Regions from separate parts of the Porticoccus hydrocarbonoclasticus MCTG13d genome, predicted to be linked through region 2. Evidence: predicted binding sites of a transcription regulator. Region 2 holds the regulator's gene; the other holds the start of a gene.
What was found. Region 2 encodes PhoB, which activates phosphate uptake and scavenging genes when phosphate is short. Its sites were predicted from a motif close to TGTCATAAANNTGTAACA; they were not measured.

Region 1 (11,313 bases), 350 kb from region 2:
CATCACCGATGTTTGCGCTAGTTGACTGCAACAGCTGCTACGCCAGTTGTGAACAGATTTTTCGACCGGACCTGCGCAACAAGCCAGTGGTGGTATTGAGCAATAACGACGGCTGTGTGATTGCCCGCTCAAAGGAGGCCAAGGCGCTCGGCATTCCCGACCTGCAAGCCTATTTCAAAATCCGGCCGTTGCTGGAGCGGCACAGGGTCAGTGTTTTTTCCGGTAATTTCCGGCTCTATGGCGATATATCCCGCCGGGTGATGGACAGCCTGCGCCACTTCAGCCCGAATATCGAAATTTACAGTATCGATGAAATGTTTCTGGACCTGGTAGGCATGGATCTACCGTTGCAACAGTATGGCCTGACCATCAAACAGGCCATCTGGCAACAGATACGCATGCCAGTGAGTGTCGGCCTGGCACCCAGTAAAACGCTGGCGAAACTGGCCAACTACGGCGCAAAAAACATTCCGAGTTGCGAAGGGGTCTGTCTGCTGGACAGCCCCCACAAGTGGCAGTGGTTATTGGGCCGGATGCCGGCCACCAAGGTATGGGGTATCGGCCCACGGCTCGGTCAGAAACTGGCAGGAATGGGCATCCGCAGCGCCCGGGAACTGGCCGACAGCAATCCGAAAATGATTCGTCAACGCTTCAATGTCTGCGTGGAACGCACCGTGGCGGAGCTAAACGGCACTTCCTGTATGGCACTGGAAGAGGTGCCACCCGACAAAAAACAGATTTACTGCACGCGGTCTTTCGGTCAAAAACCCACCACCATGGAACCCCTGCTGAAGGCGGTCAGCCTCTATGCCAGCAACGCGGCGCAAAAACTGCGCGGGCAGCAGCATCTGGTCCGGACCATCCAGGTGTTTATCCATACATCGCCCCACCAGCCTGACTACTACAGCAATAGCGCAGTGGTACAACTGCCCTTTGACACCGACGACAGCCGGCTGATCGCCGCCCATTCCAGACAGGCAGTGCGGGCCATCTACCGGCCGGGGCATGCCTATCTGAAAGCCGGAGTCGGCCTGATTGAGCTGATTTCACGCCGGCATCATCAGGCCGACATTTTTCAGAATCATCAAAGTGTCCACACAGATACGCTGATGCAGACACTGGATGCCATCAACCGGCGCTATGGCCGCGGTGCCGCCTTTCTGGCCAGCGCAGGGCGTGGCCAGGGCTGGCCGATGCGCCAGCAGTATTGCTCACCCGCCTACACTACCCGCTGGCATGATCTGCCCGTTATCCGGACTTGATGCCATTAACGACGTTCAAGCTCAGGCGACCTGGCCCATTTTCCAGGAACCGCGACCCCGATCCGTTTCGCGCCACAACTGGTCACTGAGGGATGCCACCGTCTCGACACAGCCACCATAAATCCAGCGCGCCAGCGCTGTGGCGACATCGGGGTAACTGATGCGGGGCGCCACCGGCTCGCAATCAAACCAGAACGCCAGGGCGGCGCGATTAATGCGGTCCTCGATGGCAGCGTAACCGAGCTGCTCCAGGGCGGCAGCATTGGCCAGTTGTTCTATCTGCCCACGAAGCGGCTTGGCCATAATCCGCTTGCCAAGCTGCAGAGCTTCACTGATCAATTCAAATCCCGCATTACAGATCACCCAGTGGCTGTCGATCAGATCCTGCTGGAAACCGTCCCGACTCAGCGGACGAGTATGCAAATGACCATCGTCATGCCAACGTTGACCCGGGGCGTAAATGTAAAACTCATAGTGGGGAAACTGGCGAAACAGTGGCAATAGTGCATCCTGATCTTCAAACGGCAGGTAGACCAGCACCCGCCTTTCCGTGTCTCCCCGGGAGGCAAGGCCGTGCGCAAGATCCACAATCGGCGGTAATATCGGCTGATCAAAATGGTGCCAGTGCAGGCCCACAGGAATGGTGACTGGCGCAAACCGTTGCAGGATCGTACGACTCAACAGATTTCCGCCACGCAGAGGAACCGGAAAAGAGAACGCGTATTGGTGACCAATACCGACACAGGGGATACCCTGGCGACGCGCCGCTCTGGCAGTGACTGGCTCGTAGTCACTGATCACCAGATCGTAGCCTGCCAGGTCCAGCGCCCTGATATCCCGGTGTAACGTCAGCAGACTGGCATGCTGCAAAGTCTTCAGCGGTTGCAGTTGTCCGGCACTGGTATGGAAGGTCAGTCCACGGCGACACTGGAAATCATCAAACGGCGCCATATCAAAGTACGCATCCCGCGGCCTGCCGGAAAACAACCAGTCCACCTGGACATCCGGATAATGATCAAGCGCTCTGGCCATCGCCCGGGCGCGGGAAAGATGCCCATTACCCGTGCCCTGCACACCGTAGAAAATTCTCATAACAAACTGCCTGTTAATTGCAGGGCAACCCAGGCAAGGCTGCCACCAAGCAGGGCGCCAGCCAGTGTATCCAGCGGAAAATGAACGCCCAGTATCACTCGGGACAAGGCCACCAACGACGCCCAGCCATAGAGGTAGCCCGCGATGCCAACAGGTGGCAGAAGTATTGTCAGTGCTGTAGCGACCAGAAACGCACCTGAGGTATGCCCGGAGGGGAAACTGAATTCATCCGATGCCGTAATCACACTTTGGTAACCGGGAATGGCCCGGGGCGGCCGGTTGCGCCTGAAGCTGTTTTTCAGCACGTAATAGCTGACCCGCTCAATGGCAAAGCCGACTGTCAGCACAATCAGTAACTGTACCGCCAGGGAGACCGAGAACAGTGCCGCCAGTGCGGGGGCTGCAGGATAGAGCCAGCCATCGGCACTGCAAGAGACCAGACGGGCAAACCTTCGAATGCCCTTGCGGGTATTCCACTGCACAATACGCAAAAAGGTGGCAACATCGAGCAAGTGGAGTGTTTGTAGCGCTTTTGGTGTTGTCATAAATCACACATTAGGCAGCACTTGTGACAACCACATGAACGAAATATGACCATCCTGTGAAACAGATTACCTGTCACAACTTTGCAGCTGGTAAAGTGTCAAAGTAAAACGCAGAGGACGATTTGAGGGTTGAAATGCGGATTACAGGTACCGGACAGGCGGCGCTGATAATACTGGCAATGCTTGCCTGCCAGGCGCAGGGCCAGCAGATTGTCTACAAATCCGTGGACATCAATGGCAATGTGGTTTACAGCGATGCACCGCTGGAAAACGCCGTACTGGTGGAGACCATTACCCTGCCGGACGCTGCCGGGAAAGACGGTGTTCAAAATGACGCGGACGCCCGTATCGAACAGATGGCCAACACCACGGAACGCCTGCAACAGGATCGGGAAAAAAGAACCCAGGCCCGCAGGGAGGCTGAAGAGGCCCTGATTCCCGAACAATTGACCACACCACCGGTAATCTACCGGGAAGAGCACTACTACAACAATTATTACCCCCATTACAATCGCCACCCCTACCGTCCATTCTGGCAAAAACCCCGGCGGTATCCCCCACGCTATCGCAGTGGTGAGCGTTACAATAACGACACCCTGCTGGTGCCAAAATCAAAACTGCTGACACCCTCCCCACATCAATGAGAAAATCCCGGGCCGGTTCTGATTGCACCGGAATGCACTCAGGATCATCGCCACTTGCCGGAACCTAGCAAACCATGACAGAAACCACCAGACTGCCACTTTTTCCGCTGACGCAGCCGCTTTTTCCGGGCACGACGCTCAATCTGCAGATTTTTGAGCAGCGCTATCTGCGGATGATCACCGAGTGTTTTAAAAAAGAGCAGCCCTTCGGGATCGTACCCATACTGGAGGGGTCAGAAGTGGGCGCAGTGCCCAGAGTCTATCCTTGGGGGGTCATTGCCGAGATTATCGATTGGAGCCAACTTGAAAACGGCCTGCTGGGTATCATGATACGCGGTAATCAACGGTTTCAGTTACTCAATAGCGAGGCGGAACAGGATGGTCTGGTCACCGGTATTGTCCGGTTCTGTCCCCCTGATGAGCCACTTGAACTGGACGATTCAACGGCGGATCTGCTCGATCTACTGATGGCGCTGGCCGAAGGTGACCCGATTGCCCAACAAGCATCAGCCGCTCCCCAGGATGGCAATGCACTGGGCTGGGAACTGGCCCGCCTGCTGCCCATAGAACCGGAGCTGCGAATCAGTCTGCTGGAGCTGAATGATCCGGGAGAACGCCTGCAACAAATTCGCAACTGGCTAATCACAATGAGCCAGAGCTAACCGCCCAACTAATCAGCCACACTGGCCCGCAATCGGCTGGCAAGGGCTGGCAATAATGCGTCACAGGGCAAGGACAGCTTCAGGGCCACCAGCCCATCCGCACGGGTTTTCCCCTGATTGATCACCGCAATCGGTTTGCCCTGCGCCGCGGCCCAGCGACAAAAACGGAACCCGGAATAAACCATCAGGGAGGAACCCACCACCAACAGGGCCTCGGCACGCTGAAGTTCTGCAGCCGCGTCTGCAACCACCTGCTGCGGCACCGTACCACCGAAAAATACCGCATCCGGCTTGAGCGTGCCCCCGCAAAATTGGCATTCGCACACCTGTAGCGCTGAATAATCCAGATCGTCCAGCTCCGCGTCACCATCCGGACCGACCTCTCCCACCTGTTGCGCAAAAAGTCCGTTGTGCTGCTCCAGCCAACGCTGAATATCCTCCCGATGGAATAACGCATCACAGCCCAGGCAACGCACGCGATCGATGCGACCATGAAGGTCTATCACGCGACGACTCCCCGCCCGCTGGTGCAGCCCATCCACATTCTGGGTCACCACTGAACGAATCATACCCAGCGCCTCCAGCCCAGCCAGGGCGAAGTGTGAAGGGCTGGGGCGGGCATCACGCATAAAGCGCCAGCCCACCATATTGCGGGCCCAGAAGCGCTGTCGGGTACCGTAGTTATTGAGAAAATCCCCATGCTGTACCGGTGGCCTGCGCTGCCATTGACCCTCACTGTTCCGGTAAGTCGGTACGCCCGATGAGGCACTGATACCGGCACCACTCAATACCAGCAAGTCCGGGTAACGGTGTACAAAATCAGCCAGCAGCTGCAGAGGTTCATTGTCCATCATGGTGTCTGATTGTGCCCCGGTTTTACGATTGTCGCCAATCGTCGTCTATTGCACCTGTCGAATAAAAAATTATCTCTGGATCACCAGGACTTATCTGTCTTGCGACGATATAATGCGCGGTCCTGAAATCACCGCACTGAATGACATGGATCTCAAAGCATACATGCAACAACTTGGACAGCAGGCCAGGACCGCATCCCGGGTCATTGCCACCGCCTCCACCGAGACAAAAAATGCTGCACTGCTGGCCATTGCCGAAGCGCTTGACAGCAACCGGGCCAGCGTCCTGAGCGCCAATGCGCTCGATATGCAAAATGGCCGCGACAGTGGCCTGGATGCCGCACTGCTGGATCGGCTCGAGCTGAATGAGGCCCGCGTGGATGCCATGATCGAGGGCCTTCGTCAGGTCGCCGAACTGCCCGACCCTATCGGGGTTATCAGCGACAGAAAAACTCGCCCGAGCGGTATTGAAGTGGCGAAAATGCGCGTCCCCCTCGGCGTTGTAGGCATCATTTATGAGTCGCGCCCCAATGTCACTGTGGATGCCGCCAGCCTCTGCCTGAAGTCTGGCAATGCCACTATCCTCCGTGGCGGTAGTGAGGCCATTGAATCCAACCGGGCCATTGCCGACTGTATCCGGAAGGGACTCGCCAGCAACGGACTTCCGGAAACCATCGTCCAGGTGATCGAGATCACCGACCGGGCCGCAGTGGGTGAGCTGATCACCATGACCGACTATGTGGACGTGATTATCCCCCGCGGTGGCAAGGGCCTGATTGAACGGATCAGCCGTGAAGCACGGGTGCCTGTGATCAAGCATCTGGATGGCATTTGCCATGTCTATATCGACGATAAAGCCGATCTGGAGATGGCGTTCAACATTGCCATGAATGCCAAAACCCACCGCTACGGTGTCTGTAACGCCATGGAAACTTTGCTGGTGGCAAAGGCCGTGGCCGCCAAGATTCTGCCCAGACTGGCAGAGGCCTATCGGGCCAAGGGCGTGGAACTGCGCGGCTGCGAACAGACCTGTGCCATTATCGACTGCCCGCCTGCCACTGAAGAGGATTGGCACACGGAATATCTTGCACCAATTTTGTCCATCAAAGTGGTCGCAGACATGGATGAAGCAATGGCACATATCGCCCGTTATGGCTCCCACCACACCGAGTCCATCGTAACGACCGACGACACCCGCAGCCGCCGCTTCCTGGCGGAAGTGGATTCCAGCTCTGTCATGGTCAATGCCTCCACACGCTTTGCCGACGGTTTTGAATACGGGCTGGGTGCGGAAATCGGTATTTCCACAGACAAGATTCATGCACGCGGCCCGGTGGGCCTCGAAGGGCTCACATCACAGAAATGGATTGTGTTCGGCCACGGCGAAATTCGCCAATAGGAGCACTGCCGCGATATGCCCCAATCTTCTCAACTGCACGGTATTGGTCTGTTTGGCGGCACCTTTGATCCGGTACATATCGGTCATCTCCGCACCGCGCTGGAACTGAAAAATGCCCTGGCACTTGCCGAGATGAGGCTGATGCCAAGTGCCCACCCCCCCCATCGCGCACCACCTCGGGCTTCGCCCAAGCAGAGAATGGCCATGCTGCAACTGGGCCTGGCCGGCGAACCGGGCCTGGTGGCCGACGACCGCGAACTGCGCCGGGATGGCCCCTCGTATACTGTGGACAGCCTGATCGAGCTGCGCCGCGAAATCGGACCGGAAGTACCGCTGTGTCTGTGTATCGGCATGGATGCGCTGCTGACCATCAATCAGTGGCACCGCTGGCGGGAGCTGACCGACTTCGCCCATCTGGTGGTGGCCGTCAGGCTTGGCTGGCATCTGCCTGACTCGGGTGAAGTCCGGGATTTTGTCGATGGACACCGCATCCGCCAAACCGGGGAACTGCAGACAACAGCGGCCGGCGGCCTGCTGATTCGGGAAATGACCCTGCTACCCATTTCCGCCACCGGGATCCGCCAGGCACTGCAGCGGGGTGAATCCATCCGCTATCTGGTACCAGACAGCATTATTGATTACATTAACCAAAACCAGCTGTATTAACCAACAAGGTATTCAATGAGCAAAAAATTGATCGACATCGTGGTCAACGCCCTCGAAGATATCAAGGGCAAAGACATCGTTACTATGGACGTCAGCGATCTGACCGATGTCATGGATCAGATTGTGGTCGCCAGCGGCACCTCCAGCCGCCAGGTCAAATCCCTTGCGGATAACGTCGTGGAAGACGCAAAAAAGGCGGGCTTTCAGCCGATCGGTGTCGAAGGAATGGACACCTCTGAATGGGTGCTGGTGGATTTTGGCGATATCGTGGTACACGTCATGCTCCCCGAGACCCGTCTGTTTTACGAGCTGGAAAAACTCTGGTCGGTTCGCCCAGGTAGCCCAAGAGTCAGCGGCGAGGAATAAAGTCCGGTGCGACTGAGGATCCTTGCCATCGGCACAAAGATGCCCGACTGGGTGGAAGCCGGCTGCAATGAATACCTCAAACGCCTGCCCCCGGAACTGCGAATCGAGGTGGTCGAATTGCCCCTTGGCAAGCGGGGCAAAGGGGCCGACATCCAGCGCGCAATCCTGCGGGAAGGCGAAGCGATGCTGAAAGCTATCGGCGAGCGGGACCAGGTCATCGCACTGGAAGTTCAGGGCAAACCCTGGAACACGGGGGATCTGGCTGTCAATTTGCAACGCTGGCAGGGTTCCGGCGACAACGTCAGCCTGCTGGTCGGTGGTCCCGACGGCTTGGCACCGACGTGTCTGGCAAGGGCAGGTAGCCGCTGGTCACTTTCCCCTCTGACTCTGCCCCACCCCCTGGTGCGTGTGTTACTGGCGGAACAGCTCTACCGCGCCTGGAGCATCAATGCCGGACATCCCTACCACCGTTAATCAGCATCGCTGACTGACTCCGCCGGCACCCTGCAGAACCGGTCACGTGCAACCGGGTTTTCTGTCAGGCAGATTGGTTCACGAAGGCGATGCCCCGGCCTGCTGAACCAGTACCAGCAGAATCTGCGCCAGGGCTGAGCGTGTCATCTCCAGTGGCATGAACGGGGTTTCCGGCCACTGACGTCGAACCTGTATCGGCAGTGGCGGAATGTGAACAAAGCCACAGGCAAGGCCGGAACCATTTTGCTGTGCCCAGTGTAGCGTCTGGTAGAGCAACTGATTACACAGATGGTTACCCGCATGGTTTGATAGCGCCGCCGGAATTCCCTGTCGATTGAGCCGTTCTATCATCGCTTCCTGTCCCGGCAGGGTACTCCAGTAAGCTGCTGGGCCATCGGATTCAATCCTTTCCCCACGTGGCTGACAGCCCTCAATATCCGGGGAATCAAAATCTCTCAAATTGGTGGCCATTCGTTCCAGATTAACTTTATTGCGGCCCCGTGCCTGACCAGTAAACACACAGAACTTCGGCTGACAGGCGGCTATTTCGGCCAACACTGCCTGGCGCAGACCAGCGATACTCAGGGGCAGAACGGCAAAATGAAGCCGCGAGCGAAGAGGTAACAACTGCTGCGGCAGGTCATCCCGCAAAGAGAACACCAGTGCCGCCGAGGCATTGACTTTATCGTGACCGGCATCGAAACCCGTGATCAGTATCGACATGACAATAAACCTGCAAGTCCGCTCTGCGACGCGGGGTTACTGTTGCTCGTCGGGGATAAACAGGAGCGCATCGGAGTTGATGCAATAGCGCAACCCGGTGGGTTTCGGGCCATCCTGAAACACATGCCCAAGGTGTTCACCACAGGCGGACAGCACTTCAACGCGCTTGCCCATCCATGACCAGTCATCCTCGAGCACAATATTGTCCAGCTTGTGTGATTTCCAGAAACTGGGCCAGCCAGTCTGGGAGTCGTACTTGTGATCGGAGCGGAAAACAGGGATGCGACAACCCGCCGTCACATAGGTACCCTTTTGTTTGTTCTCCAGTAAAGCACCGGTATAAGGGCGCTCGGTACCTTTCTTCCAGAGAATCCTGTACTGCGCCGGCGTCAGTATTTTTTGCCAGACTGCCTTGGGGATGGTGTCCATATCTCGCCCCTCCTGAATCAACTGACGGGCTTGTTCAACACTCATTTCCGCGGCGGAAACCGTCAGGGGGAGAGCGATCAAAATTGCCATCAGTGCGCTTAAACCCATATTTTTCATGATACAGCCTGTGGTTTTTAGGATGAAGTTTTGACCACATCGAAGCGCCGGTGTTCATGAAGCGGCATGTTTTTTCGCAACTTGTTCAGATAAGCCAGATCTACATCTGCCACAACCACCCCCGGCCCTGTATCCAGTTCCGCCAAGACCTGCCCCCAGGGATCCACCAGAGCGGAGCCACCCCAGGTCGGCCGCTTCTCATGAAACCGGTCTCCCAGATTGGCACCGACCACATAGCAGAGATTCTCCACCGCCCTGGCGCGCAACAGTAACTGCCAGTGCGCCTCTCCCGTCGCCGCTGTGAACGCCGAGGGAACCAACAGAATGTCCGCTCCCCGGGCCGACAGATAACAGTACAATTCCGGGAAACGGAGATCGTAGCAGACCGTCAATCCCAGTTTGCCGAAGGGACTGTCCACCACCACCGGCTCGCTGCCATGACGGTAGTCGTCGGACTCGCAGTAACGTCCCTGACTATCGCCCACCTGCACATCGAACAGATGAATCTTCTGATAACTGGCCACTTCACTGCCATGAGCATCCACCACAAAACACATGGCCGCCGCACGCTGATCGGCTGACTGGGCAACCGGAATGGTTCCGCCAACAATCCAGACCTGATGGCGTTTTGCCTGTTCCGCAAGAAACTGTCTGGCCGGGCCACTGGCATCCTGCTCATCACGGGCAATCGCCGGCAGATCCCGACACCCCTGATAGGCAAAATATTCCGGTAGCACCAACAGCTTTGCCCCCTGTTCGGCAGCCTGCTCTATCAGGCTCGCCGCCTGCTGCAAATTACCCTGCAAACTGCCCTGATTGGTCATCTGAATGGCGGCAACACGACTCATTTTGCGCCCCCCTTGTCACTGAATATTTTTTGCACCTTGACCGAAGGATCATCCCACGGCCCAGTAATTCGATAGCTGATACTGGACAGCTTGTCCACCTGCTTTTCAAATAACTTGCTGGTGATATAAACCCCGGCTGCGGCCGGCAATCCACCAATCAATGCCGCCACCCAGGGCAGGTTGGTACCCACCGGTAATGTGGTGACCAACGACGCATCAATTTGCTCGGCAATCAGATCGGCACTACCGGCCATCTTGATCCGACCGGAGGGCATTTTGACCAGCAGCGGCGGATCAAACTGCATGGTGCCCGCGTTAAAGACCAGGCCACCCTGCAGCTCATCAAAACTCATGCCTTTTTCAAACAAATCCGAAAAATCCAGCTGCAGACGACGCAACCAGTTGTTGAAATTGAACAACCCCACCAACCGGATTAGCGCATTCGCTGTGCCAGAGGGCGATTTGTAAAAACGACCGCTCTCCAGTTGCAGCGACATGGCACCGGTCATCGTGGAGGGCGATATTTCCCAGGGTTGACCGAGCCAGCTCAGATCGGCAAAGAAGCGTCCAGCCTCGCTGTCCAGCGCCGGGGGGATACCCCAATTCTCCATGACCTGGCCCACATCGCCCACACTGAACAGTCCGTCAAACTGAGTGGCGTAGATGCCATTTTTCAATGTCCAGAGTACCGAGGTATCGTAATCCCTGCCCCCCAGCTGCAGACCCAGCAGATTGGCATCGAGCGAGGAAATCAGCACCCCATCTGGCTGCGGCTCCGTCCTGAAGCTGACCCGCCCGAAGGTCCGCTCCCCCATGGCAAATTTTTTGATGGATAACTGCATCAACGGGAACAGCGCCGGATCCAGGCTACTGCCTCCATTCCCTTCCTGTTCGGATACGGGGCCCGGGGCCGGCAAGGTGAGCCATTCCAGATCCAGCAGGATCGGTGACGACGGGGCACCGGGAATCAGCGCCTGACCGGCAGCCTGTTTGCTATCAAGCACCACCTGCCAATCACCCTTGTGAAACCGGCCACTTCCCACCGCAAGATCCACCGTCAGCCCGGCCACCTCCAGTTCTTCAACGCGTGCATCAAACATCATCGTCAAGGCTGTCGGAGCACTGACGTTATTACTGGTGAGTTCGTTGAAATAGGGCTGCCACTCGGTCAGGGAAAAACGGTCCAGCTTGCCGGTAATACGGAACTGGCCGGGGCCGGGCAACTCTGCCTC
Region 2 (11,313 bases):
ACTCACCGAACGCTTAATCCGGGCAAGCAAAGGGCAGTTTGAAGTAAAAATACTGTTTCAGGGCATGGGGGTACCCCAACTGTCCGAGCAACGCGCATTGGAACTGCCGATCCGACAACGCGCCCTGATCAGGGAGGTCATCCTGTTTGGCAACCACCAACCCTGGGTCCATGCCCGCAGTATCATTCCGATAAAAACCCTGACCGGACGATTGCGAAAACTCCGAAAGCTGGACAACCGGCCCCTCGGTGCACTGCTGTTTAGCGACCCCGCAATGGTCCGGGGACCCATTGAGATTTCCAACCTGTCCATGCTCGAATCGTGGCCTTCTACGGTACCGGCCAACTATGGTAGCCCCGTACAGGGACGCCGTTCACTGTTTTGGCTGGATGGCAAACCCTTGCTTGTGTCCGAGGTGTTTTTGACGGGGTTTACCCCGTACAATAAAACCCCCTGATTTCGCAACCATGCGGCATTTATGAGCAAAGCATTACAGCGACTTCCCGATTTTGTCCGGCTGATGCGCTTTGACAAGCCTATCGGTACGCTCCTGCTGCTCTGGCCGACGCTCTGGGCGTTATGGTTAGCCGCAGGCGGTGTCCCTTCCGCAAAAAATTTGCTGATCTTCGTGCTGGGTGTGATCCTGATGCGCGCCGCAGGCTGTGTCATCAATGATGTGGCTGACCGGCAAGTGGATGGTCATGTGACACGAACCCGGCACCGGCCGCTACCCAGCGGTCAGATCAAGACCCGCGAGGCAATGGCGTTGTTTGTTGTGCTCTGCCTGGCCGCCTTTGGCCTGGTGTTGCTGACCAATCCACTAACCATAAAGTTGGCCCTGGTGGGGGTGGCGCTGGCGGCCTGCTACCCCTTCATGAAACGTTTCACACATTTGCCCCAACTGGTGCTGGGTGCCGCCTTTGCCTGGAGTCTGCCCATGGCTTTTGCGGCAGAGAGCAACAGCCTGCCCCGGGAAATGTGGACACTGTACATTGCTGTGGTGCTCTGGACCGTCACCTACGATACCTTTTACGCCATGGTGGATCGGGATGACGATGTGAAGATTGGCATCAAGTCTACCGCCATTCTTTTTGGCGACATGGACATACCCATTACCGCCTGCCTGCAATGTCTGACACTGATCGCGTTGTTGATGACCGGGATCAACTTTAATCGCGGCAGCTGGTTTTTCCTGTCCCTGCTGGGAGCCGCCCTGCTGTTTCTCCACCAACAGTATCTGATCCGCCATCGCGAGCGCGACGCCTGTTTCCGTGCTTTTCTCAATAATCATTACGTTGGTGCTATTATTTTTATCGGCCTGGCGGCGGACTACCAGCTCACTGCCGACTAGGTATCGACCGTTCTTTTGTCGATTGTCATATTTTTGTCATGCTCAGGTCATGTAATGGGTATCTGGATATCAATGATGAAAAGAATATGAGTGATAAAACTGTACTTGTTGTAGACGATGAAACGGCCATTCGCGACATGATCTGTTCAGCGCTGGATGTGGCCGGATTTGACACCCTGCAGGCTGAGAACGCCCAGCAGGCCCATGCCATGATCATCGACCACAAACCCGACCTGGTGCTGCTTGACTGGATGATGCCCGTCACCAGTGGCATTGAGTTGATCCGGCGACTACAAAGGGATGACCTGACAAAGAATATACCGGTCATCATGCTGACCGCCAAAGCCAGTGAGGACAACCTGATCCAGGGCCTCGATGTGGGTGCGGACGACTATATCACCAAACCGTTTTCACCCCGTGCCCTGGTGGCCCGTATCAATGCTGTACTGCGTCGCGCCGAACCGGAACTGCCCCCGGAACCGATAGAAGTGGATCAACTGCTGTTTGATCCCATCAGTCACCGGGTCACCATCAGTGGTCAACCGGTATCCATGGGGCCAACTGAATTTCGGCTGCTGAGTTTCTTTCTCACGCACCAGGAGCGGGTCTATTCCCGTGATCAGATTCTAGACCATGTGTGGGGCGGCAACGTCTACATGGATGAGCGAACGGTGGATGTGCATATTCGCCGATTGCGCAAGGCAATTTCCCTTGCTGGACAGGACCGCTTCATACAGACTGTGCGGGGCGCGGGTTACCGCTTTTCCACCAAGGTTTATGAAGAATAGGATCTGCATTGCACAGAGGGCTTAAGGCAGAAATACGGCGGATCGCCCTGCTCACCCTGTTTCTGCTGCTGACAGGTTTTTTATGGGGCCACACTCTGCTCACCCTGCTCTTGGGTGGCGGCCTGTATATGTTGTGGACCTTCGCCCACATCTCCCGACTCTATGATTGGCTCGACCAGAGCGCTGAGGGACCACCCCCCGAAGCAAGCGGCGTCTGGGGCGACATGACCGATTTCCTCTACCGAATGCAACAGCGCAACGAACGCGCCAAACAAAGTCGTCGACAACTGGCCGAGCGCGTCAAGGATATTACTTCTGCGCTGGCGGACGGCATTATCATCCTCACCCCCGATAGGGAACTGGAGTGGTGGAATCCGGCGGCTGAAAAACTGCTTGGCCTCGTCAAACAGGATCGCGGCCAATCCATGACCAACCTGGTTCGCGATCCCCGTTTCGTGGTATTTATCCAGAGTGACGCACTGCCCCCGCCACTGGAACTGAGTTCGCCGGAAGATCCCACAAGAACCTTGCTGTTTACCGCCGCAACCTTTGGTGATGGCAATATCATTCTGGTCGTGCAGGACATCACCCGGTTGCGCAATCTGGAACAAATGCGACAGGACTTTGTGGCCAATATCTCCCATGAGCTGCGGACACCCTTAACCGTGCTCTCGGGCTATATCGAAACCCTGCAGGACAATGCCGACCAATTGCCCAGGGGCTGGGCAAAAGCATTGCTGCAGATGGGCCAGCAAACGGAACGCCTCAACGCCCTGGCCAATGATCTGGTGATGTTGTCACAACTGGAATCCAACCGGAAACCCCCCTCGCGGGCACCCATCATGCTGGATCAGTTACTGCAGCAGATTGCCGAGGATGCCCGCATGGTGGCTGGTGATAATTACCTCATCGAAACAGACTGCGCCACCGATACCCCCTTCAAAGGGGAATACAAGGAACTTTACAGCGCCTTCTCGAACCTTGTACTCAATGCCATCAAGCACAACCCGGCCGGTGTGCGCGTCCAAATACGCTGTTTTCACACCGCATCGGATATCGTGGTGGAGATCTGCGATAACGGTTCCGGTATTGATCCAAAGCACCTGCCCCGCCTGACCGAACGTTTTTATCGGGTGGACCAGAGCCGCGCCACCAGTACCGGCGGCACAGGGCTGGGGCTGGCCATTGTCAAACATGTGTTGATGCGCCACGGTGGATCACTGAAAATCGACAGCACACTGGGGAAAGGTAGCTGCTTCCGCTGCCAGCTGCCCCTGCTAACCTGATGATATATCCGGTCACCTTTTTCAATCCCGCAGGAAAGAGATGCAATATCGAGAATTAGGAGCCTCCGGGCTGACCCTCAGCGCCATTGGCCTCGGCACGATGACCTGGGGTGAGCAGAATAGTCGGAAAGACGCATTTCAACAGCTGGATTGTGCCCTCGATTACGGTATCAATTTTGTGGACACCGCAGAAATGTATCCAGTACCACCAAACGCACAAACCCAGGGCCTGACAGAACAATATCTGGGTGACTGGCTGACCCACTCGGGACGGCGCCAGGACGTTGTACTGGCCACCAAAGTGACCGGCGGTGACGGCAACAACAGCGGTTTTGACTATATCAGGGGCGGGCCGCGACTGAATCGCAAACAGATTTTTCAGGCACTGGATGATTCCCTGCGCCGACTCCAGACCGACTACATTGATTTATACCAAGTGCACTGGCCTGAGCGCCCCGCCAATATTTTTGGCCGCTCCGCTCCAGGTGACTACTCACTGACTGACTACACCCCGATCAATGAAACCTGGCAGGCGTTGAATGACCTGGTTAAGCAGGGCAAGGTCCGCCACATCGGCGTCTCCAATGAAACCCCCTGGGGTCTGATGCAATACCAGGCGGCCTCTGTCGCCGGCCATGGCGCCCCGATTGTCAGTATTCAGAACCCCTACAATCTGTTGAACCGACAGTTCGAGGTATCGCTGGCTGAATGGTCAATCAATGAACGGATCGGCCTGCTCGCATACTCCCCGTTGGCTTTCGGTATGCTGTCTGGCAAATACCTGCAGGGCCAGCGGCCCGCTGATGGGCGGCTGACACTGTTCGAACGGTTTCAGCGCTATAATCACCCCACAGCCGTTCAAGCGACCGAACGCTATGTGGCATTGGCCAGACAGTATGATATTTCACCGGTACACTTGGCACTGGGCTTCGTTCACCGGCAACCGTTTGTCGCCTCAACCATTATTGGTGCCACTACCCTGTCACAGCTGCAGGAAAACATCGACAGTCTCACCACACCCATGAGCGAAGCACTGCTGGCGGATATTGATCTGATTCATCGGGATATCAGCAATCCCGCCCCCTGAGAGGCAGACATTGGACATACGTGTTCTCGACAGCATTGACCAGTGTGACGCCCGGGACTGGGATACGCTGTTCGACAGTGACTACCCTTTTTTACAGCACCGCTTCCTCTCTCTGCTGGAAAACTCTGGCAGCGCCTGTACCCAGACGGGCTGGCACCCACAACACCTGTTGCTGAGCCAGGACGAGGTCACCGTTGCCGCACTTCCGCTCTACCGTAAAACACACTCGCGGGGCGAATACGTATTCGATTGGGCCTGGGCGGAGGCCTACCACGGGCGCCGCCTCGACTATTACCCGAAGCTGCTCAGCGCGGTGCCATTCACGCCGGCGTGCGGGCCGCGCCTCGGACTGTTGCCCGGTATCAGTCTGAGCGATATCAGCCCAATACTGCTGACGGCGATCCAGCAACTGGCAGGGCAGCAGGGCGCCACCGGCTGGCACTTGCTGTTTCCTCACGCGACACTGTCGGACGCTCTGCAAACGGCAGGGGGGATGCTGCGCAGTGGCGTTCAATATCTCTGGAATAACCGAGATTATCGTGATTTTACCGATTTTACCGACACGTTTTCCTCAAGAAAGCGCAAGAATATCAACCGGGAGCGACACACCCTCAGGCGTGCCGGCCTACTTGTCGAACGACTCACCGGTGAACAGATCAGTGCCGACTGGTGGGAATTCTTCTTCGTGCTCTATCATCGCACCTACCTCAAGCACAGCGGCAACAGCGGCTATCTGACCCAGGCCTTCTTCCACCAACTGGGCCAAATCATGCCCGATCAGGTGATGATGGTCGTCGCCATGGAGGGGGACGAAAAAGTCGCCGCCGCCCTGTTCTTCCACGATCAGAATAACCTCTATGGTCGTTACTGGGGATGCACTCGCGAGTACGATTTCCTGCATTTTGAACTTTGCTACTATCAGGGTATCGAATTTGCCATTGAACGCGGATTAGGCACGTTCGATGCCGGAGCCCAGGGTGAGCACAAAATCAAACGGGGTTTCGAACCCACTGAAAATTGTTCTGTCCACTGGATCAGGCACCCCGACTTTGCCTATGCTATCGGTCGGTTTCTGAAGGAAGAGCGTCAATACGTACTTAACTATATTCAGGAAGCCCGGCGACAGTTACCATACAAATCTGTCGACCTATAAACTCACCCTGTTCCCCCTGTGGAGGACTCTACCCGTGAAAACCCCTGTCTGGTTACTGGTCTTCAGTCTGCTGTTACTGCCCGCTGCCAGTCAGGCATCCAGCAAGCTGGAAATCGACCTGTTTGTGCAGGAAACCCTGGCCGATTTTTACAAGCAATCCTCTGCAGGACGAGAACTGGCCTCCCGCGCCAAGGGCATGCTGGTTTTCCCGAAAATCTACAAGGCCGGTTTCTGGGTCGGCGGGGAATATGGTGAAGGCGCTTTGCGAATTGGCGGCAATACAGTGGGATATTACAACATTGCCTCGGCATCACTGGGGCTGCAACTGGGCGTTCAGAAAAAATCCCAGGTCATCCTTTTCATGACCGATGACGCCTTGCAAAAATTCCGCAACAGCCAAGGTTGGGAAGCCGGTGTTGACGGCAGCGTCGCCATTGCCAACTTCGGAGCTGCGGAAGAAATTGATACCAAAACGTTCCAGCAACCGATTATCGGCTTCGTCTTCTCCAACAAGGGATTGATGTACAACCTGACCATCGAAGGGGCGAAAATAACACCCATTCAGCCCCGTTGATTCGGAATCTTCCGACGCCTACCTCCGCTGCCAGACCAGCAGACGGTTATTTGCCGGCATGGCATGGTCGTCCAGCAATGTCAGCCCGGCCTCATCGGCCAAACCATTAATCGCTTCGAAATCACGGATTCCCCGGTACGGGGCATTCTGCTTTAGCATCTGATCAAAGCGGGCATTGCTGTCACTGGTAAATTCACCGCCATAGTTAAAGGGCCCGTAAATCACCACATGTGCACCCGGCTGCAGCAGCTTTTCCAGCCCGGCAAACAGCCCAATCACCGATTGCCAGGACATGATGTGGCAGGTGTTGGCGGTAAAGACCGCATCGGCACCAGTCACCGGCCAGGGTTGCTGATCTACGTCCAACACCAGCGGACGGCGCAGGTTTTCGGCTGGATGCTCATCAATCCAGCTGTTGATAGCCTCGTGGTTCACTGCCAGGTCAGAGGTTTGCCAGATCAAGTGAGGCAATTGGGGGGCAAAGTACACAGCGTGCTGACCGGTGCCACTACCCAGCTCAAGTACGTGACGAGAAGATGCCAACACCGCCTGTAGCACCTGAAAAATCGGCTGCCGGTTATTTTCGCAGGCCTGAGAAAAAGGTTTCACCATCATCCTTCCTGCTCCGCCACGTCCCGAGTGAATACCCATTCCCGAGCTGACGACATGGCGGACTGAAACGCATAGCCACCGAGATCGAACGCCTTGACGCCCTCGGGGTCATCAATACGCTGTTCAATCAGGTAACGGCTCATCAATCCACGAGCCTTTTTGGCGTAAAAACTGATGATTTTGTATTTGCCGTTTTTCCAGTCCTTGAATACCGGGGTAATGATGTCGGCATTCAGCAAACCCGGCTGCACAGCTCTGAAATACTCGTTGGAGGCCAGATTCAGCAACACTGGTCGCGACATCGCCGCCAGTTCAGCATTCAGGCCATCGGTAATTTTTCTGCCCCAGAACTGATAGAGATCAGCACCGCGCGGATTGGCCAGACGGGTTCCCATTTCCAGTCGGTAGGGTTGCATCAGATCCAGTGGCCGCAACAGACCATAGAGCCCCGACAGAATCCGCAGATGCTGCTGCGCCCACTGCAGGTCGGCCTCCGAAAGACCCTCGGCCGCCAGTCCGGTGTACACATCCCCCTTAAAGGCCAGCAGCGCCTGTTTTGCATTGCTGGTCGTGAATTTCGGCTGCCAGTTGAGATAGCGGCCAAAGTTCAGATCACCCAGCTTGGCACTGATACCCATCAACTCCGACACCTTTGGTGGCGAAAGCTGCTGCAACTCGTCGATCAGCGCCTTTGAATCCTCCAGATAAGCGGGCATCGTAAAGTCCGCTGTGGTCGAGGGCGTTTCATAATCCAGGGTCTTGGCGGGGGAAATAACAGTCAGCATGGTTTATCCAATGTATGAAATCATTACAGGTTACCATGGTCTATTATACTGCGTTGATCGCAATCTGTTCGTCAGGAGAATCCATGCCCCGGGTCGTGCCACTTTTCTTATCCACGCTAATGTTGCTCGTATTCTTGAGTGGTTGTTCGGTCAACCCCGTCACCGGCGAAAACCAGTTCTCACTGATGTCGGCAGAGCAGGAAGTGGCGATAGGTGCCAGCAACTTTGCCCCCTCCCAGCAATCCCAGGGGGGACGCTACATCATTGATCCGGAAGTGCAGGCCTATGTCAGCGGCGTGGGGAAAAAACTGGCCGCCGTCAGTGATCGTCCCGACCTGCCCTACGAATTCGTGGTACTGAACAATTCGGTGCCCAATGCCTGGGCTCTGCCCGGTGGCAAGATCGCCATCAATCGCGGGCTACTCGTGGAACTGGAGGATGAGTCCCAACTGGCCGCCGTGCTGGCACATGAAATTGTCCACGCCGCCGCCCGGCACAGCGCCGCACAGATGACCCGTGGCACCCTGTTGAGCATCGGTGCCGCTGCTGTGGGTGCGGCGGGCTCAAACTATGGTCTCGGCGAAATGGGCTCACAAGTGGCACAGATGGGTGCGGCTGCCTGGATGGCCAAGTACGGCCGCAGTGCCGAACTGGAGTCCGACGCCTACGGTATGGAATACATGGCCCGCGCCGGATACGACCCCAGTGGGGCAGTCAAGCTGCAGGAGACCTTCGTCAAACTGAGCGAAGGTCGTCAACAGGACTTCCTCAGCGGTTTGTTCGCCAGCCACCCCCCTTCACAGGAGCGGGTTGATGCCAACCGCATCAAGGCCGCGACACTCCCCAAAGGCGTCATTAATCGCGAGCTCTACCAACGCAAAATCGCCCAGATCAAACGCGACCAACCCGCCTACAAGGCCCAGGAAGCGGCGATGAAAGCACTCAGTGCCGATAACCCGAAAACCGCCCTCAGTGAGCTGGACAAGGCTATTGCCATTCAACCCGATGACGGTTATTTCTGGGAATTGCGCGGCCATGCCTGGGCCATGCAGAAAAACATGAGCAATGCCGAGCAGGCTTTTACCACTGCCATCGGTAAAAACCCCGACTATTTCAGCCACCATCTGTCTCGGGGCCTACTGCGCTTTGAGGAGGGCAAAAAAACCGCTGCCCGCAGTGATCTGGAAAAGAGTTATCAACTGCTGCCAACACCCTATGCCGGTTACTATCTGGGTGAAATAGCACTGGAAAACGGCGATCAGAAAAATGCCATTAATTATTTTCAGTCCGCTGCCCAGGGTGGTGGTGAAATGGCCAAAAAAGCCCAGGCGCGGCTGGCAGTACTGGAACTGGACACCGCTCCCCACAAATACATCACCAGCCAGTTGTCCCTGACGGACGATGGCTATCTGCGCGTCACCGTTAAAAACAACAGCCCGGTCACCGTCACCAATGTGAAGCTGCAGGTCACCGAGATGGTGAATGCCTATATTGCCGGCGGTAGTTCCACCATGAATGGGCCGCGGCAGTTATCGCCGGGCCAGCAGGTGTCCATGAAAACCAGCATAGGCCCGTTCAAGGATAGTAATGACGCCGCCCGCTACCGCATTCAGGTCTCGTCTGTTGAGGTGGCCGAATAAACAGACACCGGCGCACTAAAACGTCCGGCTCAATGCCTCCACCAGAAACACCAGGGTGGAGGACAGCATCATACGCTTCGGATTGGGGCCGACCCGCACAACCCAGATCACGGCAACAACCGACGCCAGCACAAAAGGGAGAGTTGATGCCAACCCTCTCGACCCCAGCCCAAAGGCCAGCGCCAACAACCCCAGCGTGGTTGCCAGCAGCACTGCTGAAACGCGATAGGTGACTGTGGCACCGTGACGCACCGCCAAGCACTGTTTGCCCGCCTGCCGATCTGTTTCGATCTGCGGCGGCTGGTGGGAAAACAGCAACGCCGTGGCAAAGGCCGCAAACGCGCCCATCCCCAACAGTGAGCTCCAACCAAACGGCTGTTCCGCAACAAACCACAGGCCACCAAACACGCCGGGGCCATAGCAGAGCGCTGTGATCCACTCCCCGGCGGCAGTGTAGGAAAGCGGACGCTGCCCGGCGTTATACAACACCCCCAGCACCGCAAGGGGCAGTGCAAAAACCAGAATCCACAGCTGCTGGACAAGCAACAACACCAGCAGCCCCAAGGCACCTCCAGCTGTCAGACTGATCAGACCGTGATAAAAGACGGTGCGAACACTACCGTCGTGAATACGCACCCAGGAATCGTACTTGAAAGTGTCGGCGCCCAGCTGCCAGTCCTTGGCATCATTGAGCAGGTTGATACCGTGTTGCAGCAGCACCACGGCCAGGGTCGCCGACCATAGCGCAGTGTGACTGAGCGGCTTTTCCGCCAGCAGCCAGACCGCGACGCCGGGCAGTATCGATACAAGGTAGACAGCAGGGTTGAGCGCCTGCCACCATCTGACCGATGAGAATTGCTCTACACGCTCAACGTTCAAACAGGCTGTCAGACCATTGCCCGGGCTTGTGGTGAACGGAAATTATCCAGGGCCGCCTGAAACCAGTGGGCGTGCTGGCGCTCGGAATCGATCACCTGTTGGTAAACCGCTGCGGTGTCGGCGTCGTTCGCCGCCAGCGCCTGGTCGCGGAAACGGGGATAGATATCCTGGTATTCCCGCTCTTCCACCCGAATCGCCACCTGCAATGCCTTTTCCACTACCCCGTCGGGATTCAGGGCAATCAGCTCGTCGCAATTGCTACGAATAGCTTCCAGGGCGTCGATAGCGCGCTGGGTATCTTCACCCCGTTGCGGCACACCGATATCGCTGTACAGCGCCCGCAACCAGACCGCGTGCAGCTTCTCCTCACCGGCTACTTTGCGGAACAGGGTCGCCAGCTCCGGATAACCGGCCTTGCCCGCCCAACGAGCAAACTCCGGGTACATCACCCGGTTTTCGTACTCTTCCACATCCACAAACGATGCCGCCGTCCCGGCCATATCATCAGACTGGCAGGCAGCCGCAAAGCACCCGAAAATCATCTCTTCGCTAATCTCAGCCTTTTCCATTGCTTTTCTCCGTGAAAGTCGTTGGGTTATTAACAGGGTGTAACTGGAACAGCTACATTAACCCGTAACAGGGACTGGCAACACCTTTTGGATCATATTGTGGGCGGATGACCATTGATGACTATTGAGAGTCATCGCAACTAACGCTTCCACATTACAGCGCTACCCAATCGCCGTGTTAACCGACAGCAGTAACACCCTCTATTTGTACAACACTCATGGCTTCCGAACGTTCAATAATTTTAACCATAGCGGATTGAATCGCCTCATCTTCCCGGGCATCGATGACACTGGAAAAACGCTGCTCCTGTATTTCTGCTCCCTCTTCCAGGCAGAACTTCACTGACACCCCATCCGCACAACCAGCAGCCTTGCCAAAATATTCTATGGTAATTTCCGGATAGCCCTGACGGCTCATTTTGACGCGCTTGGCTATACGCTTTTTGGACTTTTCAAGATTCATAATATTGCCCTTCAGTGGAGGGGAGTATAACGCCAGGCATTGAAGCCGATCATGAGGTTTCTAATCTGACTCCAAATCATCTGTATTAATAAGTGATTGCCAATTGCTGCTTTGACTGGTTGACGC

Region 1: U740_RS00930 (phosphatase PAP2 family protein) is a predicted target of PhoB. The motif match lies at 2,971-2,988, and genes of this name have one in related genera.

Annotation. Positions count from the first base shown of each region.
Region 1 covers NZ_JQMM01000001.1:190,466-201,778, forward strand. The annotation lists gene U740_RS00915 (LexA family protein) at 1-21, shown strand, start outside; gene U740_RS00920 (Y-family DNA polymerase) at 9-1,262, shown strand; gene U740_RS00925 (MJ1255/VC2487 family glycosyltransferase) at 1,284-2,354, opposite strand; gene U740_RS00930 (phosphatase PAP2 family protein) at 2,351-2,899, opposite strand; gene U740_RS00935 (DUF4124 domain-containing protein) at 3,034-3,543, shown strand; gene U740_RS00940 (LON peptidase substrate-binding domain-containing protein) at 3,618-4,205, shown strand; gene U740_RS00945 (NAD-dependent protein deacetylase) at 4,214-5,059, opposite strand; gene U740_RS00950 (glutamate-5-semialdehyde dehydrogenase) at 5,205-6,458, shown strand; gene nadD (nicotinate-nucleotide adenylyltransferase) at 6,474-7,124, shown strand; gene rsfS (ribosome silencing factor) at 7,140-7,490, shown strand; gene rlmH (23S rRNA (pseudouridine(1915)-N(3))-methyltransferase RlmH) at 7,497-7,964, shown strand; gene U740_RS00970 (pyroglutamyl-peptidase I) at 8,043-8,687, opposite strand; gene msrB (peptide-methionine (R)-S-oxide reductase MsrB) at 8,724-9,233, opposite strand; gene U740_RS00980 (carbon-nitrogen hydrolase family protein) at 9,251-10,081, opposite strand; gene U740_RS00985 (YhdP family protein) at 10,078-11,313, opposite strand, start outside.
Region 2 covers NZ_JQMM01000001.1:540,064-551,376, forward strand. The annotation lists gene U740_RS02645 (chorismate--pyruvate lyase family protein) at 1-457, shown strand, start outside; gene ubiA (4-hydroxybenzoate octaprenyltransferase) at 479-1,351, shown strand; gene phoB (phosphate regulon transcriptional regulator PhoB) at 1,438-2,139, shown strand; gene phoR (phosphate regulon sensor histidine kinase PhoR) at 2,148-3,425, shown strand; gene U740_RS02665 (NADP(H)-dependent aldo-keto reductase) at 3,466-4,512, shown strand; gene U740_RS02670 (GNAT family N-acetyltransferase) at 4,523-5,665, shown strand; gene U740_RS02675 (BPSL1445 family SYLF domain-containing lipoprotein) at 5,700-6,239, shown strand; gene U740_RS02680 (DUF938 domain-containing protein) at 6,258-6,851, opposite strand; gene yaaA (peroxide stress protein YaaA) at 6,851-7,636, opposite strand; gene U740_RS02690 (M48 family metalloprotease) at 7,651-9,276, shown strand; gene U740_RS02695 (UbiA family prenyltransferase) at 9,292-10,155, opposite strand; gene U740_RS02700 (ferritin family protein) at 10,164-10,724, opposite strand; gene U740_RS02705 (hypothetical protein) at 10,903-11,187, opposite strand.